One region of the Bradyrhizobium sp. CCBAU 11357 genome, then DNA from elsewhere that is predicted to be linked to it. Evidence: predicted binding sites of a transcription regulator. Region 1 holds the regulator's gene; each other region holds the start of a gene.

Region 1 (4,588 bases):
TGTCGCGGTGCAGATCCCGGAGAATGCGACCAAGATCTACACGGACGAGGCGGTGCGACAGATGTTCGCGAGCGCCACCACGCGCAGGCAGGTGTCGGCCGAAGAGCAGCTCGCACTGCTGCCGTTCAAGATCACTGATCTCGCCGACTTCAAGGACGTCCGGACGCTGGCACCGGGCTCCAGCATCATCCTCGCCGACGGTGACGAGAGCGCCGGCTACGAGTCAAAGCCGTTCATCATCCTCGGCCTGATCGGCGCCACCCCGCAAGCCGCAGACGACCGCGCCCGCTTCGCCCAGGAGGCAGCGCGCCAGATTCCCGGCGTGCGCGAGTCGCGCATCACCATGTCCGAGCCGATCCGCATCAACGGCCAGCAGGGTTTCGAGACCCGGATCGACGGCGTCAGCGGCAAGGACAAGACCCCGGTCACGGTGGTGCAGTGGATCCGTTTCTCCACCGGCGGCACCTCGCTGCGCATCATCGCCAGCGCCCCGCGCGACCAGTGGCAAGCCGCCTTCACCCGCTTCCGCGCCGTGCGCGACGGGATTCAGCCGAAGGGGTGAGGCCCGAGGCTTCAACACACTCAGTGCCATCTCCGCCTAGTGCGCAATTGCGCACGGGGGCGGGGATCCATACCGCGTGACCTCACGGTTGCAGTCGGATACAGTACCAACGAAGAGTTTTCGCCACACGTCTCCCTGTGGTTATGGATCCCGGGCTCGCGCTTTGCGCGCCCCGGGATGACGATGATGTTGGGGCGATCAGCCCAACCGCTCATCAAAGCGGGCTGCATTTTCGGGCTTCTGTTCGTACACGAACGGAACTAGGCTTCCTCCCGTTGGATCATCCTGGAGGGAGGCATACATGCTGGTTCGGCGACAAGTCTTGGCAATGCTTGGAACGACGGCGCTGGCGACGCTGGCGCCAACCGCGCTGCTCGCGGCCGCATCGATCAAGCCGGACGATGCATCCGCGCTGCTCGTGATCGACGTGCAGAACTGCTTCCTGCCCGGCGGCAGCCTCGCGGTGAAGGAAGGCGAGCAGGTGGTGCCCGTCATCAACAAGATCTCGAAGGCATTTGCGAACGTGGTGCTGACGCAGGACTGGCACACGCCGGGCCACGTTTCGTTTGCGTCGGTTCATGCCGGCAAGAAGCCGTTCGAAACGGTCGATCTTCCCTACGGCAAGCAGGTGCTGTGGCCGGACCATTGCGTGCAGGGCACCGACGGCGCGGCGCTGTCGAAGGACCTCTCGATCCCGCACGCCGAGCTCATCATCCGCAAGGGTTTTCACAAGGACGTCGACAGCTATTCGGCCTTCCTCGAAGCCGACGGCAAGACCTCGACGGGGCTCGCCGGCTACCTGAAGGGCCGCAAAATCAAGCGCGTCTTCGTCGCTGGCCTCGCGACAGACTTCTGCGTCGCCTGGACCGCGCTCGACGCACGCAAGGCGGGCTTCGAGGTCTATGTGGTGGAAGACGCCTGCCGCGGCATCGACACGCAGGGCTCGCTGGCAAAGGCCTGGGCCGACATGGCCAAGGCCGGCGTGAAGCGGATTCAGTCTGCGGATATCGCGGTGAGCGCGTAAAGCAGCGCCGTCATTCCGGGGCGCGCGTCAGCGCGAGCCCGGAATCCATTCCACGGTTGTCTCTGCTGCTAAATGGATTCCGGGCTCGCGACTTCGTCGCGCCCCGGAATGACACAACACTTAGTTCGCCGCGCTGCTCGATTCGTTGTTGTTCGCCGCGGGCGCGGGCTTCGCACCGCCCTTGGCGACGCCGACCAGCGCCGGGCGCAGCACGCGCTCGCCGATGGTGTAGCCGTCCTGCATGATCTGCACCACGGTGCCCGACGGCACCGAGGCATCGGGCACTTCGTACATCGCCTGGTGGAAGTTCGGGTCGAACTTCTGGCCCTGCGGATCGAGCTTCTTCACGCCGTGCTTTTCCAGCGCGTTGAGCAGCGAGCGCTCGGTGAGCTCGACGCCCTCGATCAGTGCGATCAGGCCGGGATCGGCCGCGGCACGCGCTTCGGCCGGAACGGCATCGAGCGCACGCTGAAGATTGTCGGCGATATCGAGCACGTCGCGGGCGAAGCCGGTGATGCCGTAGAGGCGGGCGTCAGCGACCTCCTTGCTGGTGCGCTTGCGCAAGTTCTCCATCTCGGCCAGCGTCCGCAGCATGCGGTCGCGCGCCTCGGCGGCTTCCTTCTGCAACGTCTCGACCGCGCCGGGCTCGGGATCGTCGGGCATGATGTAGGGTTTCGACACCACGGGCTCGCCGGTCGCTGCAGTCGTGTCTTCGGGTTGCCGGTCTTGCTCGGTCATCGGCTCTGGTCTCGAACTGGTTTCAGGGATGTTGGCCCGGATATCGTGCTTAAGCCCACGAAAATCAAGCGCCCGTGATTGGCGGAAAGGCCGGTCAGCCCCCCAAGAGGCGGCTGACGATGCGGGCGGCGTAGTCCACGGTCGGGATCACGCGGGCATAATTCAGCCGCGTTGGGCCGATCACGCCGAGAACGCCGACGATATGGCCGGCGGCATCCCGATAGGGCGAGATGATGGTGGACGACCCCGACAGCGAGAACAGCTTGTTCTCACTGCCGATGAAGATCCGCACGCCTTCGGCGGTCTCGGCCCGGCCGAGCAGGTCGATCACGCCGCGCTTGGTCTCGAGATCGTCGAACAACAGCCGCACCCGCTCCAGATCCTCCAGCGCATGCAGGTCTTCGAGCAGATTGGCATGGCCGCGGACGATGAGCTGGCGGTCCTCATTCTCGCCGCCGGACCAGCTCGCGATGCCGGCCGAGATCACTTTCTGTGTCAGCTGATCGAGCTCGGCTCGGGCCTCGCCGAGTGCGGTCTCGAGCTCGAGCCGCGCCTCGGCCAGGGTGCGGCCGCGGATCCGCGCATTGAGGAAATTGCCGGCCTCGGTCAGCGCCGAGGATGGAACTCCGGGCGGCAGCGTCAGCACGCGGTTTTCGACCTGGCCGTCCTCGCCGACCAGGATGACCAGCGCTTTTTCCGGTTCCAGGCGGACGAATTCGATGTGCTTCAGCCGCGCATTGGATTTCGGCGTCAGCACAACGGCGGCGGCCCGGGTCAGGCCGGAGAGCCGCATCAAGGCCTGGTCCAGCGCCGCCTCGACCGATTGCGCCTCGCCGACGGAGGAGAGCTGGCTCTGGATCGACTGCCGCTCGGCCTCGTTGAGGTCGCCGACCTGCATCAGTGCGTCGACGAAGAAGCGCAGGCCCAGTTCCGTCGGCAGTCGGCCGGCGGAGGTGTGCGGGGCATAGATCAGGCCAAGCTGTTCCAGGTCGGCCATGACGTTGCGGACCGAGGCCGGCGACAGCGGCATGGCGATCAGGCGGGAAATGTTGCGCGAGCCGACCGGCTCACCGGTCGCGAGATAGCTTTCGACAATTTGACGAAAGATGTCGCGGGAACGCTCGTTGAGCTGGGCAAGGCCTGCGCGCGGCGCGATCAGATGGATCGGATCGTGATGGGCCACAGACGGCAACTCCTCTCAGATACTTATAATTTGTCCATCCGGGCCGCTTCTGACAAGCGTGGCGTTTGCAGGCCGACGGCCAGGGGGTGAATAAGCCCTTGCCGCCCACCCCCGCCCCACCTACAAGCACCGCGAACAGCCTTTTCCCGTGAGTTTTTGGAGATTTCCCATGCGGCCAAGCCGCCGTGCGCCCGACGAATTGCGCCCCGTGACGCTGGAGCGCGGCGTGGTCAAATATGCGGAAGGCTCGTGCCTGGTGAAATTCGGCGACACCCATGTGCTGGTCACCGCCACGCTGGAGGAGCGCCTGCCGCCGTGGCTGAAGGGCCAGGGCCGCGGCTGGGTCACCGCCGAATACGGCATGCTGCCGCGCGCGACCTCCGAACGTACCCGCCGCGAGGCCTCCGCCGGCAAGCAGAGCGGCCGAACGGTCGAGATCCAGCGGCTGATCGGCCGCTCGCTTCGCACCATCGTCGATCTCGAAGCGCTCGGCGAGCGCCAGATCACGGTCGATTGCGACGTGCTCCAGGCCGACGGCGGCACCCGCACGGCCTCGATCACCGGCGCCTGGGTCGCGCTTGCCGATTGCCTCAACTGGATGAAGGCGCGCAACATGGTGAAGACCAACGTGCTGCGCGACAACGTCGCCGCGATCTCCTGCGGCATCTACAACGGCACGCCGGTGCTCGATCTCGACTATGCCGAGGATTCGGAAGCCGAGACCGATGCCAATTTCGTCATGACCGGGGACGGCCGCATCATCGAGGTGCAGGGCACCGCGGAACGCGAGCCGTTCACGCAGGACGAGTTCCTGAAGCTGATCGCCCTGGCGCAGAAGGGCATCGCGCGCCTGGTGGACTTGCAGAAACTGGCCGTGGCGTAGTCAATAGGCCCATGCACCGCCGAATCACGGACAAGCTCGTCATCGCCACCCACAATCCCGGCAAGCTCGCCGAGATGAGGGAGCTGCTCGCGCCGTACGGGATCGAGGCGGTGTCGGCCGGCGAGCTCGGCCTGGACGAGCCCGAGGAAACCGGCAACGATTTCCGCAGCAACGCCGCGATCAAGGCGATCGCCGCAG
Region 2 (4,588 bases), on a different contig from region 1:
CGAGAGGATCATGCCCAAACAATCGAATCGGCGCGCCACCGTAGTGGGTTTTGGCCGCTGGTTGAATCGGAAAGCGAAACAGGCAGGATCGGCAAAAAAAGAAGGCCGCCCGGAGGCGGCCTTCGCAACTCTGTCACGGAACGGAGGCTTAGAAGCCGCCCATGCCGCCGCCGGGGGGCATGGCGGGCGGGGCTTCCTTCTTCGGCAGCTCGGCGACCATGGCTTCGGTGGTCACCAAGAGGCCGGCCACGGAGGAGGCGTCCTGCAGCGCGGTGCGCACCACCTTGGCGGGATCGATGATGCCCTTCTCGACCATGTCGACATAGTCCTCGTTCTGGGCGTCGAAGCCGAAGGTCTCGGACTTGTTCTCCAGGATCCTGCCGACCACGATCGAGCCTTCCACGCCGGCGTTCTCGGAGATCTGGCGGATCGGGGCTTCCAGCGCCTTCAGCACGATGTTGATGCCGGCCTGGACGTCGTCATTGGCGTTGGTGAGACGGCCGACCGCCTTCTTGGCGCGGAGCAGCGCGACGCCGCCGCCGGGGACGATGCCTTCCTGCACCGCGGCGCGGGTGGCGTTGAGCGCGTCCTCGACCCGGTCCTTCTTCTCCTTGACCTCGATCTCGGTGGCGCCGCCGACGCGGATCACCGCGACGCCGCCGGCGAGCTTGGCGAGGCGCTCCTGCAGCTTCTCGCGGTCGTAGTCCGAGGTGGTCTCCTCGATCTGGGCCTTGATCTGGCCGACGCGGGCCTCGATGTCGGGCTTCTTGCCGGCGCCGTTGACGATCGTGGTGTTCTCCTTGTCGATCACCACCTTCTTGGCGCGGCCGAGCATCTTCACCGTGACGTTCTCGAGCTTGATGCCGAGCTCCTCGGAGATCAGCTGGCCGCCGGTCAGGATCGCGATGTCCTCCAGCATGGCCTTGCGGCGGTCACCGAAGCCCGGCGCCTTGACGGCCGCGACCTTGAGGCCGCCGCGAAGGCGGTTGACGACCAGGGTGGCCAGCGCCTCGCCCTCGACGTCCTCGGCGATGATGACGAGCGGCTTGCCCGACTGCACGACGGCTTCCAGCACCGGCAGCATGGCCTGCAGGCCCGAGAGCTTCTTCTCGTGCAGGAGGATGTAGGCGTCCTCGAGCTCGGCGGTCATCTTCTCGGCGTTGGTGACGAAGTAGGGGCTGAGATAGCCGCGGTCGAACTTCATGCCCTCGACGATATCAACCTCGGTCTCGAGCGACTTGTTCTCCTCGACGGTGATGACGCCCTCGTTGCCGACCTTCTGCATCGCCTGGGCGATCATCTTGCCGATGGCGGCATCGCCGTTGGCGGAGATGGTGCCGACCTGGGCGACCTCGGAGGAGGCGGCGACCGGCTTGGCGCGCTTCTCGATGTCCTTGATGACGGCGGCCACCGCAATGTCGATGCCCCGCTTGAGGTCCATCGGGTTCATGCCGGCGGCGACGGCCTTGGCGCCTTCGCGCACGATCGCCTGGGCCAGCACGGTCGCGGTGGTGGTGCCGTCGCCGGCGAGGTCGTTGGTCTTGGAGGCGACCTCACGCACCATCTGGGCGCCCATGTTCTCGAACTTGTCCTCGAGCTCGATCTCCTTGGCGACGGTGACGCCGTCCTTGGTGATGCGGGGGGCGCCGAAGCTCTTCTCGATGACGACGTTGCGGCCCTTCGGGCCGAGCGTCACCTTGACGGCGTTGGCGAGAACGTCGACGCCGCGCAGCATGCGATCGCGCGCGTCTCCGGAAAACTTGACGTCTTTGGCAGCCATGGTCTGCAATCCCTCGTGTTACGTGATGTGTCTTGTCTAGTCGCGGCGGAACGATGGATGCCCGGATCGCCTGGATCCGGGCATGACATTCAGCGGCCGTTCAGGCGGATGGCCTTAGGCCAGCACGCCCATGATGTCCGACTCCTTCATGATCAGGAGCTCTTCGTTGTCGATCTTGACCTCGGTGCCCGACCACTTGCCGAACAGCACGCGGTCGCCGACCTTGAGGTCGATCGGGATCAGCTTGCCGGTCTCGTCGCGGCCGCCGGGACCGACGGCGACGACCTCGCCCTGGGACGGCTTTTCCTTGGCGGTGTCCGGAATGATGATGCCGCCCTTGGTCTTTTCCTCGGCGTCGATACGTTTGACCACGACACGGTCATGCAGCGGACGAAATTTGGATTTAGCCATGACGTTTCCCTTTGGAGGCTCGCTTCGGAAGTAGTGGGGTCGGTGGGGCGGCGCTTCCGTCCACCCTCTCGTCGAGGATCGAACGGCGCGCTTAGCAATCGGGCTTTCCGAGTGCTAATAGTGGGTCCGGAAATATGGCTTGGCCGCGATCCTGTCAAGCAAAGGTGGTTAAGCGGTTGTTGAGGCGGATATAGGATGGTGGCATTGGAAACTCGCTCGGGGCGCCGGCTTAGAGAACGACGTCATTGCTCCGGCAGCGATTTTGCGCTTGGCTGCTCGAGGGGTGCGGCCATGGTCTTGTTCGGGGGAATGCCATGATCAGTTCGGCTCACGCGCGCACGGTTGCCAATCTGGCGGCCGCCTCTTGTCTGGCGCTGCTGCTGGGCGCCTGCGGCGGCGGCTTCAGCCTGCCGTCCCTCACGTCGTCCTCGCCGCCCCCGGAAGCTGACACGGGGGTTGCTCCCGAAATGCCGGCCACCATCCGCGGCGACGAGATCGTCGGCCGCTGGGGCCTCGCCTCGTTCCAGAACCCGGCCGACCGCGCCCGTACCGAGAAGATGGCGCGCGAGCAATGCAAGAATCCCTATGTGATCACCGCCGGCTCCTCCGGCGGCGTGATCATGCATCTCGCCGACCAGGCGACGCCGCAGGAGCTGCGGCTGAAGGGCTCGCCGAGCGGCAAGAACTACATCGGACCGGCCGGCCCGACCCCCGGCGAGCAGGATCGCGAGATCGTCTCCTTCGACGGTCGCGTCATGATCACCCGCTTCATCGACAAGGACGCCGCCACCCGCTACGGCAACATGGTCTACGTCCGCTGCGCGCCGAGGGCGTGAGGCAGCCTTTGGCCTAACGTCTCGTCATTGCGAGCGGAATCGAAGCAATCCAGACTGCCTCCTCGGAGACAGCCTGGATTGCTTCGTCGCTTCGTTCCTCGCAATGACGAAAAAACAAAGAACGCCGGCCCCAAGGCCGGCGCTTTGCTATTTCCATATCGCCCCCGTTCAGTCGAACAGCGCGTCGATGTCGTCCTGCGAGGCGTGGCCGACGTCGCCGGCGAGCTTGGGGCCGTTGAGGAGCTTCTCGTCCTCGCTGCGGCTGTCGACCGGCGCCGGCACATGGGACTTGATCGCGTCGACGCCGCCCCAGATCTCCATCATCGCATTGATGTGCTGCTCGATGAACTTCATCGTGGTCATGACCTTGCTGATGCGCTGGCCGGTCAGGTCCTGGAAGTTGCAGGCTTCGAAGATCGAGATGACGCGTTCCTGGATGTCGTCGGCAAGGCGCTTCTGCTGATCGACCGAGTCCACCTTGGACATCGCGCTGGCGGCCTGGTCGATCGATTCCGCGGCTTCGAGGATCTGCTGGGTCGCCTGCTCGGTGCCGCCGACCACCGCGCCGAGCTCGCCATTGACCTTGGCCATCTCGCCGCCGTCGAAGCTCTTGCCGTGCAGCGTCGCGATCTCGCGCTTGGTGCGGTCGATGGCGTCGTGGATGAGGTCGAGCTCCACCTTCAGCTTCTCGCACTGCTCGATCTGCGCCCGGTAGGTCTCGAGCATGGTGCGCGCTTCGGACAGCTCGTGGGCCGTGGAGGCGTCGATCGCCGCCATGGCGGCGCTGCCGGACAGCGGGGCCGCGACGATGCCTTTCGCCATCTGGGCGCGGATCGCGCGCAGCTCGGCCATGATCTCGCTATGCATCGGGATTGCCTCTTCGGTTACGTCCAAAATCGGCATCTCGCCACCGGCGATATCCTCGACGCGAAAACGCTTGCGGTGAACAGCCATCAGGATACTCCCCCCACCTCACTCACGCGTCTTTGTAGGCAGAAGCGATTTAACACGAAGTTCACAACCGGAACTGTTGTGCGGCGTCGCGCGACGCGGTGCAAAGAAGCGATTAACCATGGCCGCGCTGCGTTCATCGAAAATAAACGCTGATCGCCAAATTGCAGGCGCGCTCGCGACGTGGTGAATCGAAACGCGCTTTCCGTTTACCAAACAAAACGGCTTTTGCTTTTTATTGACCACGTCGAAGGGCGCGGATCAGCCACCGGCTCTCCACGACGCATGTGATCTAGACGAAACAGTACAGAGTACGTCGATGTTCAAGAAAATGTCTGTCGCGCTGCTCGGCAGCGCTTGCACCTTCATGGCCGGCGCGAACGAGGCCAGCGCCTTCGACAACAGCGTGCCGAACGATCCGCCTGCGGTGCTCTACCAGCCGCGCGTGCCGCCGGCGCCGGTGCGCGTCGCGTCCAATTCCAACATGGGCGGCGGCTTCATCGAATTCCTGTTCGGCGACGGCCCCGGCCGCGGCCCGGCCTACGCGCCGGAGCAGCCGGTGTATCAGCAGCAGCCGGGCTATTACGATCCGCGGCGCCTGCCGCCGATG
Region 3 (4,588 bases), on a different contig from region 1:
AGCGGGGTGGGGTGATCTCTCCACTCGGACACTGTTCGACGTCGAGAGACCGTCACCCCACCCCGTCTCACATTTCGCTCCGCTCAATGTGAGCCGACCCTCCCCCTCCAGGGAGGGTAAGAGGCTGTTGGCCAATCACGCGATCTCCGCATCGATCGTAGCTTGCCCCAGGCTGTCGTGGCGAGCGGCCGTCGTCTCGTCTTCGTTCTCGCGCTGAACTAGTCTCGCCCGGGACATCCGGGGAATGATTCATGGGCAGCAATGTCGGTCAGCGTGCATTTCAAAATGCCCGGCTTCAGAAACGGCAGAAGGCCGAATTGCTGCCCTTGCTCGGGCAAGCGCTCGAACTGCACAAGAAGGGACGCCTGCCCGAGGCCAAGGCTACCTATCGCCAGCTCCTGCAGATCGCGCCCAATCAATTCATCGCGCTGCATATGCTCGGCGCCTTGGAGTCCGATGCTGGGAATTATCAGCAGGCCGAAATCCTGCTGAGCCGGGCGGTTGCCGCGGATCCGCGATCGGCCGAAGCTCATATGACCCTCGGCGTCGCGCTGAACGGGCTGAAACGCCACGCCGAGGCCCGCGAGAATTATCGCAAGGCCCTCGCCTTGCGGCCCAACTATGCCCTGGCCCTGTCCAACCTCGGCAACGCGAGCGCAGCCCTTGATCGCTACCAGGAAGCCCTCGAAAGCTACGATCGGGCACTCGCCATCGACAGCAACCTGGCCGAAGCCCACAACGGCCGCGGCTCTGCGCTCTGCCGTCTGCGCAACTACGACGAGGCTCTCGCAAGCCTGAACCGCGCGCTCGCGATCAAGCCCGACTATACGGCGGCGCTGGCGAACCGCGCCGTTGCCCTCCGGGAACTGCAGCGGTTTGACGAGGCCATGGCGGATTGCAATCGGGCAATCGCCCTCGCCCCTGACGACGTGAACGGATGGCTCTGGCGCGCCAATGTCCTGCTCCAGACCCAGCAGATGGCCCAGGCATTGGCCGATTGCGAAAAGGCGCTCGCGATCGCGCCCGATTCCGATCAGGCTCACCTGGTGCTGGGACTCTGTCTTGCCGGGCTCGGCCGGGTCGACGAAGCGCTCGCCAGTTTCGACAGAGCCCTCGACATCCGGCCGGACCTCGAGAGCGCGATCTCCAGCAAGATCTTCACGCTCGACTTCGTGCCGGACGCCAGCGTCGCGCAGCATCAGCAGGCGCGACGCGTGTGGTGGGAGCGGATCGGCGCGAAACTCGCGTCAGAAGCGGCGGCACCGCATGACAACAGCCGCGATCCGGATCGCCGCCTGGTGCTCGGCTACGTCTCGTCGGACTTCAACGCGCATTCGGCTGCGTTCATTTTCAAGCCCGTCCTGCAACACCATGATCGGGCCCGGTTCGAGATCGTGTGCTATTCGTGCTCGTCGAAAGTGGACGCGACGACACGCGAATTTCAAGCCATCGCCGATCGCTGGCGTGATGCCTCGCAATGGAGCGACGATCGCCTTGCCGCCCAGATTCGCGACGATCGCATCGATATCCTGATCGATCTGTCCGGCCATACCAGAGGAAACCGCCTCGGCGTATTTGCGCGCAAGCCGGCACCGATCCAGGCCCACGGCTGGGGGCACGGCACCGGCACCGGGCTGCCCACGATCGACTATCTGTTCTCGGATCCGGTCGGGATTCCCTTGGCGGTTCGGCATCTGTTTGCAGAGACGGTCGTCGACCTGCCGTGCTTCGTGACCCTGGCGCCGCTGCCGGCCGGAATTGCGCAGGGCAAGACGCCGGCGCTCTCGAACGGCTTCGTCACATTCGGTGTATTCAACCGCATCAGCAAGATCTCGGACGAGGCAGCGGCAGTCTGGTCCAGGATTCTCGAGCGGGTGCCGGGCTCGCGACTGCTGATCAAGGACGTTGCGCTCGACGATCAACTGGTCCGCGACAAGCTGCTGGCGCGATTTGCGGCGTGCCGATTGCCGGCCGAACGCATCGATCTGCTCGGGGCCACGTTGCGGGACGAGCATCTGGCATTGTTCAATCGTATCGACATTGCCCTCGATCCGTTCCCACAGAACGGCGGCGTCAGCACATGGGAAGCCCTGCAGATGGGCGTGCCCGTGGTGGCGAAGCTGGGGAGCAGCCTGCCCGGCCGCGCTGCCGGCGCCATCCTCACCGCGCTTGGCCTGCCGGACTGGGTCGCCGACAGCGAGGAGGCCTATGTCGAGATCGCCGCCAGCCGTGCGGCTGAGATTGACGAGCTCGACCAATTGCGCCGCGAACTGCCCACAACGATCAACGCCGCAGCCGCGGGCAACCCCGTCTCATATGCGCAAGCGGTGGACGCGGCCTATCGCGCGATGTGGACGCGCTATTGCAGCGGCGTCTGATTGGGAGATCTCGTAGGGTGGGCAAAGCGGAGCGTGCCCACCGCTGCCAATCGCGGAGGGTTGGTGGGCACGGCGCGCGAAGTGCGCGCCTTTGCCCACCCTACGAGACTGACCTCAGCTCAATGCAGCCGGAACACGCCGTCGACGGCGCGAAGCTCGGCCGGCTTGATCAGCTTGCAATGCGCCACCGTGACCGAATGGAGGGGACCGTCGAGCTTCTCCTGCCAGAACGCCAGGAAGTCGGTCAGCGCGGGGAATTTCGGAAACATGTCGTAGTTCTGCCAGACATAGGTCTGCAGCAGCGAGGGATGATCCGGCATCCGATAGAGAATTTGTGCCGTCGTCAGCCCGTAGCCCAGCATCTGTTTCCGGAATTCCTCGGAAACGCCCCCAACGCGCAGTCCCATGCCAAACCTCCTTTGCAGGAGCGCATTTGCGGGGGTGGCCTGTCCGTGCCCCGGGAGCCACCCGGAAACGATGCGCTCACATGAGAGAAATGTGACGCAAACTGACAACTCATCTCAAGCCCAAAAGTTTAACAAGCTGTTGAAATTCAATGCTTTAGCAGCAGAGGCGACTCCGTGCTAATACGGCGTTCCAAGCGCCTCCAAGAGGCCTGCGCGGCTGGTTAACGATGGCAATGGGTTTCTGGCAGTCCGCACTATCGGCTGCCAATTTTTCTGCTACAAACCCTTGCCTCCGCAAAATTCCTGTCCTATTTCAGCGTCGCCCGTGCTAGCACTCACGGGCAACGATTGCTAACAATCTCAAAACCTCAACCCGAGCAATTGCTTAGGAGGACTGCATGAAATTCCGTCCGCTTCACGACCGCGTCGTGGTCAAGCGCATCGACGCCGAAGAGAAGACCGCTGGCGGCATCATCATTCCCGACACTGCCAAGGAAAAGCCCTCCCAGGGCGAAGTCGTCGCCGTTGGCCCCGGTGGCCGCGACGAAGCTGGCAAGCTGATCCCGATCGACCTGAAGGTCGGCGACCGCGTGCTGTTCGGCAAGTGGTCCGGCACCGAGGTCAAGATCGACGGCCAGGACCTGCTGATCATGAAGGAGAGCGACGTGATGGGCGTTCTCGAAGTCAGCGAGTCCAAGAAGAAGGCGGCTTAAGAGCCCCTCTCCCCCTCCAGTCAAACCTATCCAAGGAAAAATCCAGATGGCAGCCAAAGAAGTCAAATTCTCGGTTGAAGCGCGCGACAAGATGCTGCGCGGCGTCGACATCCTCGCCAATGCGGTGAAGGTCACGCTCGGTCCGAAGGGCCGCAACGTCGTGCTCGACAAGTCGTTCGGCGCTCCCCGCATCACCAAGGACGGCGTCACCGTCGCCAAGGAGATCGAGCTCGACGACAAGTTCGAGAACATGGGCGCGCAGATGGTGCGCGAAGTCGCCTCCAAGTCCGCTGACGCGGCCGGCGACGGCACCACCACCGCGACCGTGCTCGCGGCCGCGATCGTGAAGGAAGGCGCCAAGTCGGTCGCCGCCGGCATGAACCCGATGGACCTCAAGCGCGGTATCGACCTCGCGGTCGAAGCCGTCGTGGCGGACCTCGAGAAGAACTCGAAGAAGGTCACCTCGAACGACGAGATCGCCCAGGTCGGCACCATCTCCGCCAACGGCGATGCCGAGATCGGCAAGTTCCTCTCCGACGCCATGAAGAAGGTCGGCAACGAGGGTGTCATCACCGTCGAGGAAGCCAAGTCGCTCGAGACCGAGCTCGACGTCGTCGAGGGCATGCAGTTCGACCGCGGCTACATCTCGCCCTACTTCGTCACCAACGCCGACAAGATGCGCGTTGAGATGGACGACGCCTACATCCTCATCAACGAGAAGAAGCTCTCCTCGCTGAACGAGCTGCTGCCGCTGCTCGAGGCCGTGGTGCAGACCGGCAAGCCGCTGGTCATCGTCGCCGAGGACGTCGAAGGCGAAGCGCTCGCGACCCTCGTCGTGAACCGCCTGCGCGGCGGCCTGAAGGTCGCGGCCGTCAAGGCTCCGGGCTTCGGCGACCGCCGCAAGGCCATGCTGCAGGACATCGCGATCCTGACCGGCGGCCAGGCGATCTCGGAAGACCTCGGCATCAAGCTCGAGAACGTCACGCTGAACATGCTCCGTCGCGCCAAGACGGTGATGATCGACAAGGAGCACACCACGATCGTCAACGGCGCCGGCAAGAAGGCCGACATCGAGGCGCGCGTGGCCCAG

The links. The regulator HrcA, encoded in region 1, represses chaperone genes, less so after heat shock. The targets are predictions, from matches to a motif close to GTTAGCACTCNCNNNNNGNGAGTGCTAAC.
Region 2: XI05_RS31660 (co-chaperone GroES) is a predicted target of HrcA. The motif match lies at 2,282-2,310, and genes of this name have one in related genera.
Region 3: XI05_RS27575 (co-chaperone GroES) is a predicted target of HrcA. The motif match lies at 3,113-3,141, and genes of this name have one in related genera.

The regions. Positions count from the first base shown of each region.
Region 1 covers NZ_LBJW01000112.1:150,764-155,351, reverse strand. Annotated here, with positions in the region: gene XI05_RS34705 (hypothetical protein) at 1-562, shown strand, start outside; gene pncA (bifunctional nicotinamidase/pyrazinamidase) at 864-1,586, shown strand; gene grpE (nucleotide exchange factor GrpE) at 1,707-2,324, opposite strand; gene hrcA (heat-inducible transcriptional repressor HrcA) at 2,419-3,507, opposite strand; gene rph (ribonuclease PH) at 3,677-4,390, shown strand; gene rdgB (RdgB/HAM1 family non-canonical purine NTP pyrophosphatase) at 4,402-4,588, shown strand, end outside.
Region 2 covers NZ_LBJW01000110.1:299,982-304,569, reverse strand. Annotated here, with positions in the region: gene groL (chaperonin GroEL) at 149-1,780, opposite strand; gene XI05_RS31660 (co-chaperone GroES) at 1,895-2,191, opposite strand; gene XI05_RS31655 (hypothetical protein) at 2,506-3,027, shown strand; gene XI05_RS31650 (protein phosphatase CheZ) at 3,196-3,981, opposite strand; gene XI05_RS31645 (L,D-transpeptidase family protein) at 4,298-4,588, shown strand, end outside.
Region 3 covers NZ_LBJW01000108.1:166,525-171,112, reverse strand. Annotated here, with positions in the region: gene XI05_RS27585 (tetratricopeptide repeat protein) at 252-2,378, shown strand; gene XI05_RS27580 (usg protein) at 2,498-2,785, opposite strand; gene XI05_RS27575 (co-chaperone GroES) at 3,184-3,498, shown strand; gene groL (chaperonin GroEL) at 3,545-4,588, shown strand, end outside.